3 linked regions of the Candidatus Thiodictyon syntrophicum genome follow. The protein of the gene in region 1 interacts with the protein of each later gene in a pairwise test. Links are inferred from orthologs where the notes say so. Each region holds a gene or a part of one and is shown on either strand. Other genes may lie near its edges.

What was found.
Region 2: the proteins of THSYN_RS22865 (region 1) and THSYN_RS16820 interact in binary tests that used the Escherichia coli proteins (3 or more experiments, as listed by UniProt). The link is inferred for Candidatus Thiodictyon syntrophicum from one-to-one orthologs.
Region 3: the proteins of THSYN_RS22865 (region 1) and THSYN_RS05090 interact in binary tests that used the Escherichia coli proteins (3 or more experiments, as listed by UniProt). The link is inferred for Candidatus Thiodictyon syntrophicum from one-to-one orthologs.

The regions. Positions count from the first base shown.
Region 1 is NZ_CP020370.1:5,401,034-5,407,879, forward strand. The notes cover bases 1,317-4,131. They hold THSYN_RS22865 (glutamate-5-semialdehyde dehydrogenase), read left to right. Parts: upstream 1,317-1,994; coding sequence 1,995-3,269; downstream 3,270-4,131. Other genes in these bases: THSYN_RS36120 (toll/interleukin-1 receptor domain-containing protein), read right to left, coding at 1,317-1,344; THSYN_RS22860 (HigA family addiction module antitoxin), read right to left, coding at 1,442-1,849; THSYN_RS22870 (DUF29 domain-containing protein), read left to right, coding at 3,360-3,797. Also shown: THSYN_RS22850 (formylglycine-generating enzyme family protein), read right to left, coding at 312-869; more of THSYN_RS36120, read right to left, coding at 799-1,316; THSYN_RS22875 (superoxide dismutase), read right to left, coding at 4,600-5,181; THSYN_RS22880 (N-acetylglutaminylglutamine amidotransferase), read left to right, coding at 5,597-6,846. UniProt on the Escherichia coli protein: Catalyzes the NADPH-dependent reduction of L-glutamate 5-phosphate into L-glutamate 5-semialdehyde and phosphate. The product spontaneously undergoes cyclization to form 1-pyrroline-5-carboxylate.
Region 2 is NZ_CP020370.1:4,001,044-4,008,073, forward strand. What follows is about bases 1,682-4,680. They hold THSYN_RS16820 (LytR/AlgR family response regulator transcription factor), read left to right. Parts: upstream 1,682-2,807; coding sequence 2,808-3,554; downstream 3,555-4,680. Other genes in these bases: THSYN_RS16815 (sensor histidine kinase), read left to right, coding at 1,732-2,811; THSYN_RS16825 (phosphatase PAP2 family protein), read left to right, coding at 3,564-4,680. Outside these bases: THSYN_RS16805 (nucleotide pyrophosphohydrolase), read right to left, coding at 1-249; argH (argininosuccinate lyase), read right to left, coding at 255-1,664; more of THSYN_RS16825, read left to right, coding at 4,681-4,847; asnB (asparagine synthase (glutamine-hydrolyzing)), read left to right, coding at 4,891-6,708; THSYN_RS16835 (glycosyltransferase), read left to right, coding at 6,699-7,030. UniProt on the Escherichia coli protein: Member of the two-component regulatory system BtsS/BtsR, which is part of a nutrient-sensing regulatory network composed of BtsS/BtsR, the low-affinity pyruvate signaling system YpdA/YpdB and their respective target proteins, BtsT and YhjX.
Region 3 is NZ_CP020370.1:1,151,127-1,158,092, reverse strand. What follows is about bases 2,351-5,285. They hold THSYN_RS05090 (sulfate/molybdate ABC transporter ATP-binding protein), read right to left. Parts: upstream 4,391-5,285; coding sequence 3,311-4,390; downstream 2,351-3,310. Other genes in these bases: cysW (sulfate ABC transporter permease subunit CysW), read right to left, coding at 4,614-5,285; THSYN_RS05095 (type 2 periplasmic-binding domain-containing protein), read right to left, coding at 3,059-3,295; THSYN_RS05100 (enoyl-CoA hydratase), read right to left, coding at 2,351-2,835. In the rest of the region: THSYN_RS05110 (Uma2 family endonuclease), read left to right, coding at 1-545; THSYN_RS05105 (Uma2 family endonuclease), read right to left, coding at 858-1,829; more of THSYN_RS05100, read right to left, coding at 2,047-2,350; more of cysW, read right to left, coding at 5,286-5,531; sulfate ABC transporter permease subunit CysT, read right to left, coding at 5,531-6,388; THSYN_RS05075 (sulfate ABC transporter substrate-binding protein), read left to right, coding at 6,592-6,966. UniProt on the Escherichia coli protein: Part of the ABC transporter complex CysAWTP involved in sulfate/thiosulfate import. Responsible for energy coupling to the transport system.

The sequences.
Region 1 (6,846 bases):
GAGGGGTGGACGCGGCAAACCGACGAGATTGTACGCTGTGGGAACGGCTTCAGCCGCGACGAGGCCGCGGCAGTTTGCGCCGTCCGCAAGAAGACCGGAGGTCGAGGCTTCAGCCGGTCGACAGCGGAGACACTCAGCGGCCCTGGTCCGGCTAGCGGCCATGAGGGCTCGTCCGTCACCCCGTAACATGAAAGCTTGTAGGGTGGGCAAAGCGCAGCGTGCCCATCCCCCAGACCGCGACGCGCCCCGGATGGGCACGCCCGAGCGACGCCACGACAGGTCCGGACCGTCGCGCGCGGGCTTTGCCCATCCTACGGCCCGACCTGGGAGCGCCGCACCCCAGTGCGGCACGATCTCGCAGACAACCCCGCCGGTGTGAGTTGAGCAGAGGCCGCGCCGCACTGGGGTGCGGCGCTCCCAGTAACCGTTGCGGCTTGACTTAGCGGCAGTGACGCGCCGGCGTGGGAACGAGAAGAATGGTTCCCGCGTGGCAGCAGGGGGCGGCGGTGCCCGGCTGGAAACCGCCCCGGCTCCGCCCGGGGCCTTTCCAGCCAGGCCCCGCCACCCATGCCTGCTTGCCGGATTGCGCTCCGCGCTAGCGGCCCCGGCCGGGCGGGGAAGCCCCTCGGGACAGCCGCAAGCCGATGTCGTCCGGCGCGGGCGGCATATTCCCATTCGGCCTCGCTGGGCAGGCGATAGGGCTGGCCGGTCTGCCCGGCAAGCCAGGCGGCATAGGCGCTCGCGTTGACCCAGGAGACATCGATCACCGGCCGATCGCCGCGCCCCCAACCCCGGTCGTCAGGCTTCCTGCGGCCGGTCGCCTCGGCAAAACGGTCGTATTGCGCGAAGCTCGCCTCGGTTCGACCCATGGCAAAGGCGCCCACAAGACGGAATGCCGGGGACCCTCGCCATCCCAGCGCCAGGTTCTCCCGGCGGACTGCCCATCTGAAAACACCCGGCCGGCAGGGCGATCATCTCCGGCGCCTGGCCGCCGATCTTCATGTGCTTGGCGAGGAAGAGCGGCAACTCGGGCGCCGCGGGGGCGTCGGCCAACAGGACCGGAATCACCGGGCGTCCGTCCTTCACTGCCAGGCTGAGGGCGGCGCGCATCTCCTTCTGCTCCCAAGGCCCCAGCCCGTCCGCCCCGACCAGGACGGCGACGCTGCGCGCGGCGCGGATACCGGACTCCAGGAGCGGCTGCCAGGGCAAGCCCGGCCGCAATTGCTCCTCGTCCAGCCAGACGGTCAGACCGCGGTCGCGCAGTTGCGCCGCCAGCGCCCGCACCGCGGGCTGGGCCCGGCTGTTGTGGCTCAAGAAGCAGTCGAAGGTCTCGCCGTCGGGCATGTCCCAAGTCCGAGTTGCCGCGCAACCCGCGCGCGCCTGGTGAGGGTGGCGGGATTATGCCATGGATAACGAGGGGATTGGCGGGCGCGGAGCCGGCTCATGCAGCGCGGGGCCGGACGCACTCCGCAATCGACTCTCCCAGTGTCCGTTCGGCGACCGCCAGCTCATAGCTCAATTGCAGATTCATCCAGAACCGGGCCGAAGTGCCGAAATAGCGGGCAAGGCGTAGCGCGGTGTCCGCGCTGACCGAGCGCTGGCCGTTGAGGACCTCGGTGACACGGTTCGGCGGCACGTCCAGGGCACGCGCCAGCGCGTTGGCTGACAGGCCCAATTCATCGAGTTCGTCGCGCAGCACCTCGCCCGGGTGGATGGGCGGGAGGACCAGGAGCGGCGGATCTTCAGTGATAGTCGGTGATCTCGACATTGCTGGCATCTCCCTCGTCAAAGGTGAAACAAATCCGCCACTGATCATAGCAGCCCGCGAATTCAAGCGCTCCCTCCTCATCACGCGCAGTCGGACCGGGACGACGACTGACGAGGCACGGGCAAAACGCCTGTCCGACTGCTATGCTCCCCGGCCAAGATCCCGCGGGGTCGGCGCCGCCTGCGCCCCCCACGGCACGGCATCTTTGCAGCCCCGGAACGCCACCATGACCCAGCCCCCGATCACCGACATCCCGGCCTACATGGCAGACCTGGGCCGCCGCGCCCGCACCGCCGCCCGCGCCCTGGCCCGCGCCGCCACCCTCGACAAGGACGCGGCCCTCATCGCCATCGCGCAGCACATCGAGCGCGAGCGGGCGGTGATCGCCACCGCCAACCGCGCGGACCTGGACGCCGGGGCGGCCAAGGGCCTGGACGCGGCCATGCTGGACCGCCTGGAACTCACCCCCGGGCGCATCGACGCCATGCTGGAGGGGCTGCGCCAGATCGCCGCCCTGCCCGACCCCATCGGCGCCATCACCGACCTCAACTACCGCCCCTCCGGCATCCAGGTGGGGCGGATGCGGGTGCCGCTGGGGGTCGTCGGCATCATCTACGAGTCGCGCCCCAACGTCACCGCCGACGCCGCCGGGCTTTGTCTCAAATCCGGCAACGCCACGGTGCTGCGCGGCGGCTCCGAGTCGCTCGCCTCCAACCAGGCCATCGCCGCCTGCATCCGCGCCGGCCTGACGCAAGCCGGGCTGCCGGCCGATGGGGTCCAGGTGGTCGCCACCACCGACCGCGCCGCGGTCGGGTCCATGATCGCCATGCCGGAGTTCATCGACGTCATCATCCCGCGCGGCGGCAAGGGGCTGATCGAGCGCATCAGCCGGGACGCGCGGGTACCGGTGATCAAGCACTTAGACGGCATCTGTCACGTGTACCTGGACGCCGCCGCGGACCCGGATCAGGCCCTGCGCATCGTCATGAACGCCAAGACCCAGCGCTACGGCACCTGCAACACCCTGGAGACCCTGCTGGTCGACGCACCCGTGGCCGCAACCCTGCTGCCGCCCATCGCCGCCGCCCTGGCCGCCCAGGGCGTGGAACTGCGCGGCTGCCCCCGCACTCTCGATCTGGTCCCCTACGCCCTGCCGGCCACCGACGAGGACTGGGACACCGAGTACCTGGCCCCCATCCTCTCCATCCGGATCCTGGACGGACTGGACGCCGCCATGGACCACATCGCCCGCCACGGCTCGGCCCACACCGACGCCATCGTCACCCAGGACTATGGCCGCGCCCGCCGCTTCCTGCGCGAGGTCGACTCAAGCTCCGTCATGGTCAACGCCAGCACCCGCTTCGCCGACGGCTTCGAGTACGGCTTAGGCGCCGAGATCGGCATCAGCACCGACAAGTTCCACGCCCGCGGGCCGGTGGGCCTGGAGGGGCTGACCTCGCTCAAGTTCGTGGTGCTGGGTGATGGGCAGGTGCGCGCCTGACCCTGCCGGAGTCCAAGGCTTCAGCCTTGGCGCCCCCCTCCAAGGCTGAAGCCTTGGACTCCGGTTCAGATCATTCGTACGAGGACGGCCATGGCCACTCATCGTTATGAACAAGACATCGTCGCCTGGGCCGATGAACAGGCGCGGCTGCTGCGTGCCGGCGACTTTACTCTGCTGGACCTGGAGCACATTGCAGAGGAGATCGAGGACGTGGGCAAGAGCGAGCGGCGCGAATTAAAGAGCAGGATGGCCGTGCTCCTGGCCCATCTCCTGAAGTGGCAATATCAGCCCGAGCGCCGCGGCAATAGCCGGCGGCGCACGATCAGGATCCAGCGCCGCAGCGTCATCCGTTGTCTTGCCGAAACGCTCAGTTTGAAGGCCGACTTGCGGGATGCCGGATGGTGGGAACAGGCCTGGGACGATGCCATCAGCAACGTGCTGAAAGAGGTCGAGATCGACGACTTGCCCGAAACCTGTCCCTGGTCGATGGACGACATTCTGAATGATGAGTTTTGGCCTGAGCCGTAGGATGGGCAGAGCGGGAGCGATGCCCATCATCCCGGGTCGCGGCGGCGGCCTTGATCATCATCCCGGCCACTGGGAGCGCCGCACCCCAGTGCGGTGCGATCCTCCCGGCGGGACGGGGCATTCGCCCCGTCCCGAACGTTTTGAAACTGCGGAAGATTCGCGGAATCAACCGCCTGACGCGGCCTCCGAAACGTCTCGGGCGGGGCGAATTCCCCGTCCGGCCCAGGGACGACAGTCCCTCGTGGGAGCGGCTTCAGCCGCGATGCGAGGCCGCGATAACCTGCGACATGGCGGCGGCTTGCGAGGGCTCGTCGCGGCTGAAGCCGCTCCCACAGCGCCGCTGCGCGACCTTCACGGCAAAGCCTCAGGCCCCGGGCGGATCAGGCCCAAACCGGAGATCGAGGCTTCAGGTCGTAGCCTGGATGGAGCGCAGCGGAATCCAGGTCCCCTCGGCAACCCGCTGATTCATCGCCTACCTGCGAGGCCGCACCCGGATTCCGCTGCGCTCCATCCGGGCTACGGGGAGGTCGCGGCGAATACTTGCCCAGTCTCGAATGCCCCGTCCGGCCCAGGGGACGAAAATCCCCCGCGGTAGCGGCTTCCTTCAGCCGCGATGCGAGGCCGCGGTAACCTGCGACATGGCGGCGGCTTGCGAGGGCTCGTCGCGGCTGAAGCCGCTCCCACAGCGGCGCCGCGCAACCTTTACAGCGAAGCCTCAGGGCCTTGGCTGATCAGGCCGAAACCGGAGGTCGAGGCGTCAGCCGGACGGCGGCGCCGGGCCGGGGCCCGGCGCCCCCGCGCATCAGCCCCCGAAATTCGCCGCCACGAATCCCCAGTTGATCTTGTCCCAGATGGTTTCCAGGTACTTGGGACGGGCGTTGCGGTAGTCGATATAGTAGGCGTGCTCCCAGACATCGACCGTCAGCAGGGGCTTCTTGCCGGAGGTCAGGGGGCAGCCGGCATTGGCGGTGTTGAAGATCTCAAGCGAGCCGTCGGCGTTCTTCACGAGCCAGGTCCAGCCGGAGCCGAAGTTGGTGACGGCGGACTGGGTGAAGGCCTTCTTGAAGTCCTCGAAGGAGCCGAACTTGGCGTCGATGGCGGCGGCCAGGGCGCCGGTGGGTGCGCCGCCGCCGGTGGGGCTCAGGCAGTTCCAGTAAAAGGTATGATTCCAGACCTGGGCGGCATTGTTGAAGACCCCGCCGGAGGACTTCAGGATGATGTCTTCCAGGGACAGTGACTCGAACTCGGTGCCCGGGATCAGGTTGTTGAGGTTGGTGACATAGGCCTGGTGGTGCTTGCCGTAGTGATAGTCGATGGTCTCGGCGGAGATCACGGGGGCAAGGGCGTCCTTCGCGTAGGGCAGTGCGGGCAGTTGGTGTGCCATGGTCGGAGTGCTCCGGGTGCTGAGGGTTGGGATTGGTGCGGGGTCCAGGCCCGGGGCGGCGGTCTGCGCCGCCGCCCCGGTGCCTGAGGAAAGCGATCAAGGGGGCCTTAAAGCCGTGCACCCGAGCTAGGGTCTTGGCGGGGGCTTTGCAACCTTGGCCGCGCCCGCGGGCACCAGGGATCAGGTCAACCCGGAAAAAGCAGTTTAGCCGCAAATGAACGCAAATTAACGCAAATTAACGCAAATTAACGCAAATAATCAAAGCCTTGGATTTTTCTGCCAGGTCGACGCCCGGGACGATGCCAACCAGCAGATTTATTTGCGCTTATTTGCGTTCATTTGCGGCCAAACACTCTTCTTAGGGTAGGTTATTGCGGCCGCCGGGCAAGCCCCGGCGGCCGCGGGAGCAGGGGCTATGTGCGGTATCTGTGGTGAACTGCGTCTCGACGGCGCCCCGGCGGACCTCGCGGTGATCGCGTCCATGATGGGGCGGTTGACCCGCCGCGGGCCGGACCATGGCGGGAGCTACAGCGACGGCGCCCTGGGATTCGGCCACCGGCGGCTCGCGGTCATCGATCTCTCGGTGCGCTCCAATCAGCCCATGGTCGACGCGGAACTGGGCTTGGCCCTGGTCTTCAACGGGACCATCTACAACTACCGGGACCTGCGTCGGGAACTCGAGGCCAAGGGCTACCGCTTCTTCTCCGACGGCGACACCGAGGTCATCCTCAAGGCCTGGCACGCCTGGGGCGAGCGCTGCCCGGAGCGCCTGCACGGCATGTTCGCCTTCGCCCTCTGGGACGCCAATCAGCGCGTGCTGTTCCTCGCCCGTGACCGCTTCGGCATCAAGCCGCTGTACTGGTCGCGGCAGGGCCCGAGCTTCCGGTTCGCCTCGACCACCCAGGCCCTGCTGGCGGCGGGCGGGGTGGACACCAGCATCGACCCCATCGCCCTGCACCACCTCTTCACCCTGCACGCCGTGGTGCCGGCCCCGCGCACCATCCTGCAGGGCGTGCGCAAGCTGGCCCCGGCGCACTGGCTGCGGCTGGACGCCGACGGCGGCGAGGTCGAAGAGGCCTATTGGAGTCTGGATGCGACGCGCCCGGACCCGCTGCCGAGCGAGGCCGACTGGCTCGCCGGCATCCATGAGCGCCTGCGCCTGGCGGTGAAGCGGCGCAGCGAGGTGGCGGACGTGCCGGTGGGGGTACTGCTCTCGGGCGGCCTGGACTCCAGCCTCCTGGTCGCCCTGCTGGCGGAGGCCGGGGTGGCGGATCTGCGAACCTTCTCGGTGGGCTTCGAGGACACCCCGGAGGAGGCGGGCAGCGAGTTCGAGTACTCGGACCTGGTGGTGGCCCGCTACGGCACCCGTCACCGCAAGTTCCGGGTCCCCAACGATCAGGTCTTGAAGCGCCTGCCCGAGGCCATCGACGCCATGACCGAGCCCATGTTCGGCCAGGACGCGGTCGCCTTCTATCTGTTATCCGAACAGGTCTCGCGCGAGGTCAAGGTGGTCCAGTCCGGCCAGGGGGCGGATGAGGTCTTCGGCGGCTATTTCTGGTACCCGCGCATCGACGCCGAGCCGTCCGGCTCGCGCCTCGCGCGCCTGGCGAAGCACTATTTCGACCGCGACCACGCGGAATACCTGCGCATGGTCCAGCCGGCCTA
Region 2 (7,030 bases), 1.4 Mb from region 1 along the record:
CACGCCCAAGCGCTCGGCGAGCCGGATGAGATAGATCAGGCAGTCCGCCAACTCCAGGGCCACCTGCTCTTTCTTCTCCGGGGTCAGGTCCCGGCTCTGGGCCTCGGTGAGCCACTGGAAGTGCTCCAGCAGTTCGCCGACCTCCCCGGCCAGGGCCATGGACAGGTTCTTGGGCGAGTGGAACTGCTCCCAGTCGCGCTCGCGGGCGAAGCGGATGAGGCGGGTGTTGAGGTCGTCCAGGCTGTCCATGGCGGTCAGGCGGCCGACCGCGCCCGTGCCCGGGCGATGGCGGCGCGCACCTGGGCCGGGGCCGTGCCCCCCAGGTGGTCACGGGCGGCCACCGAACCGTCCAGGGTGAGGACGGTGTAGACGTCGGGCTCGATGCGCTCGGAGAACCCGCGCAGTTCCTCGATGCTCAGTTGCGCGAGGTCACGCCCCTCCCGGACCCCCAGGGCCACCGCCTGGCCGACGATCTCGTGGGCGTCGCGGAAGGCGATCCCCTTGCGCACCAGATAGTCCGCCAGGTCCGTAGCGGTGCTGAACCCCTGGGCGGCGGCGGCACGCATCCGCTCGCGGCGGCAGGTCACATGCACCATCATGTCGGCATAGACCTTGAGGCAGCCCTTGACGTTATCCACGGTGTCGAAGAGTGGCTCCTTGTCCTCCTGATTGTCCTTGTTGTAGGCGAGCGGCTGGCCCTTCATGAGCGTCAGGAGGCCCATCAGGTGGCCGAAGATCCGCCCGCTCTTGCCGCGCACCAGTTCCGGCACGTCCGGGTTCTTCTTTTGCGGCATGATGGAGGACCCGGTACAGAAGCTGTCGGACAGTTCCACGAAGCCGAACTGGGCCGATGACCACAGGATCAACTCCTCGGAGAAGCGTGACAGGTGCATCATCAGGATCGCCGCGGCGGCGGTAAACTCGATGGCGAAGTCCCGATCGGAAACCGCGTCCAGGGAATTCTCCGCGGGGCGCGCGAAGCCCAGGAGGTCGGCGGTGAAGGCGCGGTCGATGGGGTAGGTGGTCCCGGCCAGGGCGGCGGCCCCGAGCGGCATCACGTTGACGCGGCCGCGGCAATCGGCCAGGCGGGCCCGGTCGCGCTCCAGCATCTCGAACCAGGCCATCATGTGGTGGCCGAAGGTGATCGGCTGCGCGACCTGGAGGTGGGTGAAACCGGGCATCACGGTGTCGGCCTCCCGTTCGGCGAGGTCCAGCAGGGCGTCCTGGAAGCGGGTGATCGCATCGCGGATGGTGTCGATCTCCTCGCGCAGCCACAGCCGCACATCGGTGGCCACCTGGTCGTTGCGCGAGCGCCCGGTATGCAGGCGCTTGCCGGCCTCCCCGATCGCCTCGGTCAGCGCGGTCTCGACGTTCATGTGGACGTCTTCGAGCGGGATGGACCAGACGAAGTCGCCGGCCTCGATGCGGGCGCGCACCGCCATGAGACCGGCGCAGATCTGCTCGCCCTCGGCCTGACTCAGGATACCCTGGCGGGCGAGCATCGTCGCATGGGCGATGGAACCCTGGATATCATAGCGGTAAAGTCGACGGTCGAAGTCCACCGAGGCGGTGAAGGCCTCGACGAAGGCGTCCGTCGGGGCGCTGAAGCGCCCGGCCCAGGGTTTGCCGACGACGGCGAACGTGGTTTGACTAGGCTGGTGCATCATGAGGTCCGACCGGTGACAAAGTGGTCATTCTACATGCGCCCCCAGCGGGGTTGGACCTGAACCAATGCAACATCTCCTGGACGTTCCGGAGCCGACCCCGCGCCGCAAGGCCTTCCTGCCGAATTTCTGCCGCGTGCCCATGGTCCTGGGCGTCGTGCTGACCGCCCAGTTGCTGGGGATCAGCCTCACCCTGGCGTCGCGCCGCCCGCTCGCCGAGTTCTGGGAGCATCTGGGTCCCATGGCCTTGTTCGTCCTGACCATCTCGCTCACGGCGAGCGCCGTGCTCTGTGCCATGCGCCCGGCGTTGCTGCGGGTCGGCGATCGGGCGGCCGCGCTGCTCGCCTGGCTGCTGCTGCTCGCCACCACCGGACTGGTGACCTGGGGGGCCTACAGCGCGACGCCGGACCCGATCCACGCCCAGCTCTTCCCGGGCGATGGACTCCCCGGGATTCTGGTCCGCAGCCTGGGGATCGGCGCCATCCTGGGGGGCATGCTGCTGCGCTATCTGTATCTGCACCACATGTGGCGACTGCAGGTGGAGGCCGAGGCGGAGGCCCGCTTCCAGAAGCTCCAGGCCCGGATTCGGCCCCATTTCCTGTTCAACAGCATGAACACCATCGCCAACCTGACCCAGACCAACCCGCGGGTGGCCGAGGAGGTGGTGCAGGACTTGGCGGATCTGTTTCGCGCCACCCTGGCGAACCCGGACGAGACCTCGACCCTGTCCAAGGAGTTGGAATTGGCCTACCGCTACCTGAATATCGAGAAACAGCGGCTCGGCGAGCGCCTGCAGGTCCTCTGGGATGTCGAGGATCTGCCGGGCGATGCTATGCTGCCCCCGTTGATCCTGCAACCGCTGGTCGAGAACGCGGTCTATCATGGTATTGCGCCGTCGCGTCGTCCCGGGCTGATCCGCATCAGTGGGCGTTACCGTCGGGCGCAGGTGAACTTGAGCGTGCGCAACACCCTGCCCGCGGACAGCGAGCCGGGCGAGCGCCACACCAACGGCAACCACATGGCGCTCGACAACGTAAAGCAACGCATGGCGGGCCTGTTCGACGGCGCTGCGCGGGTGATCATCTCGCGGATCGAGGGCGATTATCAGGTCCGGCTGGTGTTCCCTTACCCCTGGAAACAGCAATGAAAATTCTTGTCGTCGACGATGAATCCCCGGCCCGGCAACGGTTGGTCCGCCTGCTGTCCGAGATCCAGGGCAATTACGAACTGGCCGGCGAGGCGAGCGACGGGATCGAGGCGGTGCAACTGTGCCGCTCCACACCCGTGGACCTGGTGTTGATGGACGTGCAGATGCCCGGCCTCAACGGGCTGGATGCGGCCCGCCAGATCTCGCACATCGAGCCGCCGCCGGCGGTGATCCTGGTCACCGCCTACGAGCAGTACGCCCTGGCCGCCTTCGAGCGCAAGGTGGAGGACTATCTGGTCAAGCCGGTGCGGCGCGAGCGCCTCCAGGAGGCCCTGGAGCGGGCCCGCATCCCGACCCGCCCGCAACGCGCCGCACTCGCCACCCGCGACGAGGCGCACCCCGGGCGGCGGCTCTCGCTCAGTGCCCACTACCGGGGCGGGCTGCAGACCGTCCCCATCGAGGACATCATCTTTCTCCAGGCCGAGCACAAGTACGTCACGGTCCGCCACACCGGCGGTGAACTCCTGGTGGACGAGTCCCTGAAGGCCCTGGAGGACGAGTTCGAAGACCTCTTCCTGCGCATCCACCGCAATGCACTGGTGGCGCGCTCGCGCCTCTTCGCGCTGGAGAAGGGCACCGACGGCGGCACCGAGGTGCGGCTGCGTGACTGCCCGGAGCGCCTTCCGGTCAGCCGCCGCCACCTGGCCGACATCCGCCGCTGGCTGCGGGCCGGCACGCCCTAGCCATCCCCGGTGCAGACACCCGCAAGCCCCAGCCGCGACTGGCGCCCCCAACTCCTGGCCCTGGCGCTGCTCGCCCTGATCGGCACCCTGCCCTTCTGGCTCAGCGACCTGGATCTGCGCGTGGCCGCGCTCTTCTATCATCCGCAGGCCGCGGACCCCTGGTGGGAGTCCAGCCGCGACCTCTGGGCCTTCCTCTATCAGGCCTCGCCGCTGCTCGGGGGCCTGATCCTGATCGGCAGCCTGCTCACCATCGCCGCGACCCGGATCTGGCGCTCCCAGCGGCGCCGCCGCCGCTACGCGATCTTTGTCCTGGCCGTGACCCTGCTTGGCCCCGGTCTGATCATCAACGGGGTCATCAAGGACTACTGGGGACGCCCCAGGCCCCATCAGACGGTCGCGCTCGGCGGCACCCAGCCCTATGTCCCGCCGCTCAAGCGCACCCCCGGGGGCCTGGGCAAGTCCTTCCCCAGCGGCCACAGCGCCATCGGCTTCGCCCTGGGGGTCTTCTATTTCATCTGGGCGCGCCGCCGCCCGCGGCTCGCCCTGACCGCGGCGCTCGCCTCCGTCGCCCTGGGCACCCTGCTCGGGGTCGGGCGCATGACCGCCGGGGATCACTTCCTCTCGGACATCATCTGGTCGGCGGTGCTGACCTATGGGGTGGCCTTCGTGCTCTATTGGCTGGTCCTGCGCATCCCCCACTGGGAGGACGCGACGGCCCTACGGCCGCCGCCGGCCCCGCGGCCCCTGCGTCACCCCACACTGACCCTGGGGGCCTACCTGCTCGCCGCGGCGGGCCTGCTGTTCGCCGTCCTGCTCGCCACCCCGGTGCAGGAGACCCGCAACCTCGCCATCGCGCCATTGCCCGCCGCGCCCGGGCCGCGCACACTGCGCCTGGCGGCAGACGCGGCGACGCTGACCCTGTTCCAACTGGGCACCCCGGCGGTCGCCGCGGGCGAGGCGGCCTCCATCCGGCTGAAGGGGCGCGGCTTCGGCCTGCCCGGCAGCCGGGTGCAGGGCCGTCTGGAGCGAGCGGACGACGCCCTGACCTCTTCGGTGACCTATACGGTGACGCACACCGGCGTCTTTACCGAGCGCGACAGCACGGTCACCGTCGGCATCGACCCAACCGCCTGGGAGCGGATCGAACTGGTCACCGGCAGCGGCGACATCCGCATCTACCCGCTGGGCAACCGGCGACCCCAACTGACGCTGACGGCCGACCGCGGCCTGGTGCTGGACGAGAACCCCGCCCCCGCCAGCGCCGCCACGGACCCCGCGGGGGCCTCCCGGTGACGCCGCCCAACCAGCAACGCGCAAGAACCACGGAGCAACGCCGATGTGCGGTATCGCCGGTGTCCTGATGCGCGCGGGCCGCTACCCGGACCCGGAGCAACTGCGCGTCATGGCCGCCGCCCTCGCCCACCGCGGGCCGGACGACCGCGGCGCCTACTGCGGCGGGACTGTCGGTCTGGCCCAGACGCGGCTCGCCATCATCGGGCTGGCCACCGGCCACCAGCCCATGGTCGCGGTGGAAGACAAACTCGCCCTGGCCGCCAACGGCGAGGTCTACAACTATCTCGAGCTGAACGAGGAACTGCGCGCGGCCGGCCGCGTGCTGCGCACCGACTCCGACTCCGAGACCATCCTGCACGCCTATGCGGTCCACGGCCTGGGCTGCCTCACCCGGCTGCGCGGCATGTATGCCTTCGCCCTGCACGACGCCCGGTCCGGCCAACTGATCCTTGCCCGCGACCGGCTCGGCATCAAGCCCCTGTTCTATGTCAAGCTGCCGGACCGGATCGCCTTCGCATCCGAGATCAAGGCCCTGCTTCCCTGCCTGCCGGGCCGGCCGGAGGTCGAGCCGGGGGCCCTGCGCCGCTTCCTGCAGAACCAGTTCGCCGGGGGGGAGGAGACGGTGCTCCATGGCATCCGCCGGGTACTGCCCGGCGAGGCCCTGGTCCTGCAGCCGGACCTGAGCATCGAGCGGCACCGCTACTGGTCGGCCCTGGCGGTCGCGCCCCGGACTATCGGGGTCGCGCAGGCCCGGGAGGAGTTGGACCGGCTCATGGACACGGCCATGCAGGAACACATGCGCTCTGAGGTCCCCTTCGGGCTCTTCCTCTCCGGCGGGGTGGACTCGGCGGTGCTCGCCGCGCAGCTCCACGCCCACGGGGCTGGGCGCATCCGTTCCTTTTCCGTCGGCTACCGTGGGACCACCATGGCCGATGAACTGGACGAGGCGGCGCGGGTCGCGGCCCACTTCGGCTTCGACCACCAGCCGCTGGAACTGACCCTGGACCAGGTCTTCGCCCGCATCCCCCACACGGTGTGGGCGGCGGATGAGCTGATGCGCGACTATGCGAGCCTGCCCACCTCCATCCTCGCCCAGGCGGCCGGGGATGAACTCAAGGTGGTCTTCTCCGGGGAGGGCGGCGACGAGGCCTTCGCCGGCTACCGCCGCTACCACCCGCGCCCCCTGGAACGCTGGTTCAAGACCCTGCGCCACCCCGGCAGCGGGGGCTTTCGCACCCGCGGCCAGTGGTCGCGCCACTGGTCACAACGGCTCTTCGGCCCGCGGCTGGGCGCCGCCCCCGGGCTGGACCGCGCCCCCTTCCTCGCCGCCTGGGCCGCGACCCCCGCCGCCTGGTCGGCGATGCAGCGGCGCCAGTACACCGATCTCGTGACCGCCCTGCCGGACAACCTGCTGGTCAAGACCGACCGGATGCTCATGGCCTTCGGCGTCGAGGGGCGGGTGCCCTTCCTCGACCACCGCGTCGTCGAGTTCGGCCTCTCCCTGCCGGACCAGCTTAAGGTCCGTGGCCACCGCGGCAAGTGGCTGCTGCGGCACTGGGCCGAACCGCTGCTGCCCCCCGGGCACCTGGAGCGCCCCAAGCGCGGCTTCCACGTGCCGGTGGGTGACTGGCTGACCGGCGACCTGGTGGGGCGCCTGGGCGAGCGGCTGGCCGCCAACCGAGGCATCCGCGAGTGGTTCAAACCGGCCGCGCTGCCCGCCCTGGTCGCGGCGCGCCAGGCTGGCCGCGGCGGCGAGCGGGAACTGTTCGGACTCATGCAGTTCGCCATCTGGCACCGGATCTTCATCGAAGAGCCGGGGCTGATACCGGCGCCGGATGAGGACCCGCTGGAATGGGTCTAAACCGCATCGCCTGTTTCTTCTCCACCTCCGGTCACAGTGGTGTCGACCGGGCGGCGGGACACCTGATCCCGGCCCTGGCGCGCCGGGGCTATGCGGTGGATCTCCTCAAGGTCCGTCGGCACGGACCTGACCTGCCGGAAATCCCGCCGGGGGTGCGAGTCATTGATCTCGGCTCACGCCATACCTATGCCTGTCTGCCGATGGTGGCTGCGTATCTGCGCCGCGCACGCCCGGCCGTGCTGCTCTCCGACAAGGACCGGGTCAACCGCACCGCGCTCTTCGCCCGGACCCTGGCGCGGGTCCCGACCCGCCTGGTCTTCAG
Region 3 (6,966 bases), 4.2 Mb from region 1 along the record:
ATTGGCTGGCGACCGAGCGCGCGGCGATCGAGGAGCGCAGCGAGTACATCGACGGCGAGGTCTTCGCCATGACCGGGGCACGGGAACAGCACAACCTGATCGTGACCAATCTGATCGGCGAGTTGCACCCGCAGATGAAGGGCCGTCCCTGCCGTATCTATGCCAATGACATGAAGGTCCGCATCCGCACCGCCAATGCCGGCACCTATCCGGACCTGGTCGCCCTGTGTGGCGAGCACGAGTTCCTCGACGAGCGGCGTGACCTGCTGCTCAACCCGTCCCTGATCGTCGAAGTCCTGTCCAACTCCACCGAGGCCTATGACCGAGGGGGCAAGTTTGCGATCTATCGCCGGATTCCGAGCCTCACGGAATATCTGCTGGTCTCCCAGTACCGGGTCGCGGTGGAACTGTTCAGCCGGGGGGCGGACGACCGCTGGACCCTCAGTGAGTTCACTGCCCTCGATGCAACCGTGACCCTGGCCAGCGTCGGCTGCACCCTGACCCTGGCGGAGATCTATGACAAGGTGGACCTGGAGCCCGTCTGAACCTCAGACCACGGCGCCCGTAGGAACGGTTCACTGATAAGTTAAACAAGTTCATTAGGGAATGCTTGCCGCGTCGTTGTCGTTGTCGTTGTCGTAATCGAGGCTATCGTAGCGCCCCGGATTCTCTCGCACGCCAAATTGCGTCGCTTCTTCGATTACGATTACGACAACGACAACGACAACGAACGTGTTTGTGTTTAACTTATTCCAGACTCGTTACTTACCGTGAAAGTCAGGCCGGGACCCGGTGGGAGCGGCTTCAGCCGCGACGCGACCGCGCAAGCAGCCCGGCGCCTGCGCGAGGGATCCGCGTCAGGGCGGCGGCCGTCGCTCCGCCAACTGCGCCCGCAGTTGCGCCAATTCCTGTTCGGCCTGTCGGCGCGCCTGCGCCTCGGTTTCGGCGCGTCGCTCGGCCTCGCGTCTGGCGCCCGCTTCGGCCTCGGCGCGCTGTGCCTGCGTCTCGGCGCGCTGTGCCTGCGTCTCGGCGCGCGCCTCGGCTTCCTGTCTGGCCCGCGTTTGCGCCGCGGCGTGCTGCTCGGCCTCCCGCCACTCGGGGAGCACGAAATCGGCATAGACCGGGTCGTGGACCATCGCCTTGGGCTCGGGCTTTGTGAGCAGGTCGGTCAACCGGAATTGCAGCCCCGGCAGGACGCGCGAGCGGATGATGCCGTCGTCCGGTGCGATGGGGATATAGAGACCCGCGGCCGTGCGGGTGAAGAATGCCTGACGCTCGGGCTCCCGGTGCAGGATGTAGTACTCGGGCACCCCCCCGGCGGCATATTCGGCCTTCTTGGTGACCGTATCGCGCTCGCTGCCGCGGCGCTCCAGGTCCGACAGGGCCTCGATGCACAGGTCGAAGACACCGTGGTAAGAGGCATCCAAGGGCAGCAGCGGCTGGGGGTTGGTGTTGCACACGACCCCGAAATCGGGCTTGCGGATCACGGTCCCGGTCGGCAGCTTCAGGCGGAAGCCCATCTCCAGGGCCACCATCCGGGCGATCGGGCGGGTGTCGAGAAAGTATTGCAAAAGCCTGATGAACCAGGCGTAAACCAGAAAGGTCCCGTAGTCGGACACCGGCTTTTCCTCCAGACGACCGTTGTTCCACTCGTAATGGATGTCCGATTCCAGGTAATACTCCGTCCAGTAGGTCTCCTCCGAGACCAGCAGGCCGTCCGCGCAGCGGGGCTCGCCGGCGACCTCGGGCGAGAACCCGGGCGGGCGGGCGATGGCGGGGGGCGGGGGCTGGTGCGCCGGTGTGCGAAGGGTCGCGGCGGTTGGGCACATAGCGATGGGCCTTGCTTGGGGGGAATTGCCTGGGTGAAAGCCTGGCACGGGGGGCGGGCGGCGGGGGCCGCACATCGACAGTCTACCCAGCGATCCGGCCGACCTCAACGCCCGCGGCAGATACGCAAATCTTCTGCTTCGGGTGGGGCTTGCCGGCTGGACCAGTGGCCCGGCGGCGAGCGCCGCGGCTGGTGTTCAAGACATCAGCGACCAAGGGCTAGTGTCCACACCACCGCGGCGGGCGCTTATCGATAAACGCGGCAATGCCCTCCTGCGCATCCAGCGTTTGCAGATTGCGTACCATGGCTTGGCGACTGTAGTCGTAGGCCTCGGCCAGGGGTAATTCAAGCTGGTGATAGAAGGCCGCCTTGCCGATCGCGAGCGTCAGTGGTGACTTGCCCGCCAACTGGCTGGCCAGGGCTGCGGTCCGGGCCTCGAGCCCGGCCGCCGGCACGATCTCGTTGACCAGGCCGAAGCGCAACGCCGTCGCGGCGTCGATCGGGTCGCCCGTCAGCAGCATCTGCATCGCCTGCTTGGGGGTGACGTTGCGCGACAGGGCGACCATGGGTGTCGAACAGAAAAGCCCGATATTCACCCCCGGCGTGGCAAAACGGGCGTCGTCCGCGGTGATCGCCAGGTCGCAGGTCGCCACCAACTGGCAACCGGCCGCGGTGGCAATGCCATGCACCCGGGCGATCACCGGTTTGGGCAACCGCACGATGGCCAACATCAGCTCGGCGCACTCCGCGAACAGCGCTTCGGCATAGGTCTGATCCTCCTGGTTGGCACGGACCTCCTTCAGGTCATGACCGGCGCAGAAGCCCGGGCCGGCTCCGGCCAGGATCACGACGCGCACGGCCTGATCGGTGGCGATGTCGTCGAAGGCTCGGTGCAGGGCCTTCAGCATGGCGCGCGACAGGGCGTTGCGCGCCTGAGGCCGGTTCAGCGTCAGGGTCGTGACACCGGCGTCGTCTTGGCGCAGCACCAGCGAGTTCTCGTCAGTCATACTCTCGTTTCTCCGGATGGTTGAGTGGCGGCGCGGCATACTCGCCGGGCCCGGGTGGCCTTGATCATAACTCCGGCCACGCGCCCTTGCGACAACCCGTCGCGGCCTGGGGGCCGCTCCTACGCCGTAGGAGCGGCCCCCAGGCCGCGACGGCGGCGGTTGCCGAAATATGCCGCCCACGGCGCCACGACCTGATCGCGCCGACCGGACAATGGCATCGTGTTTATTCGCCGACGGTCTTGGGAAACACCGCCTCCCGGACCTGTTCCGCGGTCAGTGACGGGGCGCAGCAGGTGACGAAGCGGATGGCATAGTCACGCAGATAGTGGCCGCGGCGCAGGGCAATGCGGGTGGTATTGGCGGCAAAGAGCCCGCCGGCGGGGAGCAGCCGCAGGCCGGCATCGCGCGCCGGATGGAAGGCCATGGCGGCGATGATGCCGACCCCCAGGCCGAGTTCCACATTTGGAAGTTCATCTCAGGCCGACTCGTGACGGAACACCCGCAGCGGTGCGGGCACCAGGCGCACCCGCTGACCCTGGGTCAGGCCGCTCGCCCGTTCGCGCGGCAGGAGGACTTCATAGTGTCGCGGCTCGGTCCCCGCCGCGGCCTCCTCGACCCCGTCCAGTTCCACCCGGGCACTGCCGCCGAAAGCCAGGACCCGCCGCACCAGGGCATCCAGCCCATTGGGGGTGTCGAGATCGGTGACGATGTCCAGTTCGTGGGGGCGGGCGAAACCGACCACGTCCGTCCCCTGGACGGCGTTGCTCCCATCGTGGGTCAGGCTCGATTCGCCGACCCGGACGTGGGCACCGTCCACCCGGCCGTGGAAGACGTTGGCCGTGCCCAAGAAGCCGTAAACAAAGGGGCTGGCCGGGTGCTCGTAGACCTGGTCGGGGCTGCCGACCTGCTCGACCCGCCCGCGGTTCATCAGCACCACCCGGTCGGCGACCTCCAGGGCCTCCTCCTGGTCATGGGTGACGAAGATGGAGGTGACGTGCAGGTCGTCGTGCAGGTCGCGCAGCCAGCGCCGCAGTTCCTTGCGCACCTGGGCATCCAGGGCGCCGAAGGGCTCGTCGAGCAGCAGCACCCGGGGCTCGACCGCGAGCGCCCGGGCGAGCGCGATGCGCTGGCGCTGACCGCCGGAGAGTTGCGACGGGAAGCGGTCGGCGAGCCATTCCATCTGCACCAGATCGAGCAGGCGCAGGACGCGGCGGCGAATCTCCGGCTCCTTGGGGCGGCTGCGGCGCGGCTGCACCCGCAGGCCGAAGGCGACGTTTTCAAAGACCGTCATGTGGCGGAACAGCGCATAGTGCTGGAAAACGAAGCCCACCTGGCGCTGACGCACATGGGTGCCGGAGGCGTCCTCCCCTTCCAGGATGACGCGGCCCGCGTCGGCCGTCTCCAGCCCCGCGATGACCCGCAACAGGGTGGTCTTGCCGCAGCCGGAGGGGCCCAGCAGGGCCACCAGTTGACCGGTGGGAAAGTCGAGCGACACCCGGTCCAGCACGGTGACGCCGGCGAAGGTCTTGGTGATCTCTTCGACCTGGATGCTCATTAGGATATTCCTGAAATGACTCACGCCGCGGCGCGGGAGTGGACGAGGGTCGATCCTCACCCAACTGTTGAACGATTTCGCGCGGAGACGTTGTCGTTGTCGTTGTCGTAATCGAAATCGAAATCGAAATCGAGGTTATCGTAGCGCCCCGGATGCTCTCGCACGCCGGATTTTATCGCTTATCCGATTTCGACAACGACAACGACAACGACAACGATTGTGTTTAACTTCTTCTTGACACGTTACCAAGTGGTGCCGGGGCCGGGCGATTGGCCTGCCATTCCACCCAGGACTTGAGCGCCAGCGTCACCAGGGCCAGCATGGCCAGCAGCGAGGCGACGGCGAAGGCGGCAGCGAAGTTGTATTCGTTGTAGAGGATCTCCACATGCAGCGGCATGGTATTGGTCTGACCGCGGATGTGCCCCGAGACCACGCTCACCGCCCCGAACTCGCCCATGGCCCGGGCATTGCACAGGATGGTCCCGTAGAGCAGGCCCCACTTGATGTTGGGCAGGGTCACCCGCCAGAAGGTCTGCAGTCCGCTTGCGCCCAGCACCGTGGCCGCCTCCTCGTCGTCGCGGCCCTGCGCCTGCATCAGCGGGATCAACTCCCGGGCGACGAAGGGGAAGGTGACGAAGACCGTCGCCAGCACGATGCCCGGCACCGCAAAGACGATCTTGATGTCGTGTTCAATGAACCAGTGGCCGAACCACCCCTGGGCGCCGAAGATCAGCACCCAGATCAGCCCCGCAATCACCGGCGAGACCGAGAACGGCAGGTCGATCAGGGTGCCCAGGAGCTCCTTGCCGCGGAACTCGAAGCGGGCAATCGCCCAGGCCGCAGCCACCCCGAAGACCAGATTGAGCGGCACCGCGATGCCCGCCGCCAGCAGGGTTAGGCGCACCGCGGCCAGGGCATCGGGGTCGGTCACGGCACGCAGCGCGGTCCCCCAGCCCTTGCTTAAGGCCTGATGGAAGACCACCACCAGCGGCATGAAGACGAACAGGATGAAAAAGGTTAAAGAGACGCCCAGGATCAGCCGCCGCACCCAGGGTTGCTCCCGGGTGGCGGCATTGTCCTCGTAGCGGTGGGCGCCGATCCCGACCGCACTGGCGCCGTGCAGGGTCGCGGCGACGGCCATCAGCGGTTCCTCCCGGTGCGCTTGCCGCTCCAGGCCTGCAACAGATTGATGGCCAGCAGCATCATGAAGGAAAACAGCAGCATCACCACGGCGACCGCGGTGGCCCCCGAGGTGTCGTACTGCTCCAGCTTGGTGATGATGATCAGCGGCGTGATCTCCGAGACCATCGGGATGTTGCCGGCGATGAAGATCACCGACCCGTACTCGCCCACGCCGCGGGCGAAGGCGAGCGCGAAGCCGGTCAGCAGCGCCGGTGTCAACACCGGCAGCAGCACCCGGGTAAAGGTCTGGCGCCGCTGTGCCCCCAGGCTCGCCGCCGCCTCCTCCAGTTCGGTCTCCAGGTCCTCCAGCACGGGCTGCACCGTGCGCACCACGAAGGGCACCCCGATGAAGATCAGGGCCACCAGCACCCCGAGCGGCGTGAAGGCGACCTTGATCCCGAAGGGTGCGACGAGCCCGCCGAGCCAGCCGTTGCCGGCCCAGAGCGCGCTGAGCGAGATCCCCGCCACGGCGGTGGGCAGCGCAAAGGGCAAATCGATCAGGGCATCCACCAGTTTCTTGCCGGGGAAGCTGTAGCGCACGAGCGACCAGGCCAGCATCAGCCCGAAGACGACATTGATCCCCGCGGCCAGCAGCGCCGCGCCGAACGAGAGTTTGTAAGTGGCCACCACCCGCGGGGCCGTGACGATGGCCCAGAACTCGGCCCAGGTGAGCGAGGCGGTCTGGATGAAGACCGCCGCCAGCGGCAGCAGGACCATCAGGGACAGATAGATCAGGGTGTAACCCAGCGACAGGCCGAAGCCCGGCAGGACCCGGGTCTGGCCGGTCGGGTTGAAAAAGCTGACGGCGGCGCTCATCGGTGCAGCACCGACAGGGGTCTTGAGGGAATCATGCAGAGGGCCTCGGGCTGGATGAGGGGCGGTCAGTCTAAGCCTAGCTTAGCGAAGCGCGAAACCAACTGGAACCGCAGAAATCCGCTAAAGTTCGCATCATTTGTTGGTTCAGCTCCGCGTCGCGGCGCCTTCCAATGCAGGTCCATCAACCCCGGAGCACTATCCACATGATCGGCCCCATCCAACTGCGGTCCCTGATCCTCGGCACCGTCCTGGGGCTCGCCCCCCTGTGCGGCGCGGCGGCCGGGGCCACGCTGCTGAACGTCTCCTACGACCCGACCCGGGAACTCTACCAGGCCGTCAACCCGGCCTTCATCGAGGCGTGGCAGGCCAAGGCGGGCGAGGCACTGACCATCCGGCAATCCCATGGCGGCTCCGGCAAGCAGGCGCGGGCAGTCATCGACGGGCTGGACGCGGACGTCGTGACCCTGGCCCTGGCCTACGACATCGACGCCATCGCCGGGAAGGGCCTGCTGGACAAGGACTGGCAGCGGCGCCTGCCCCACAACAGCTCACCCTACACCTCCACCATCGTCTTCCTG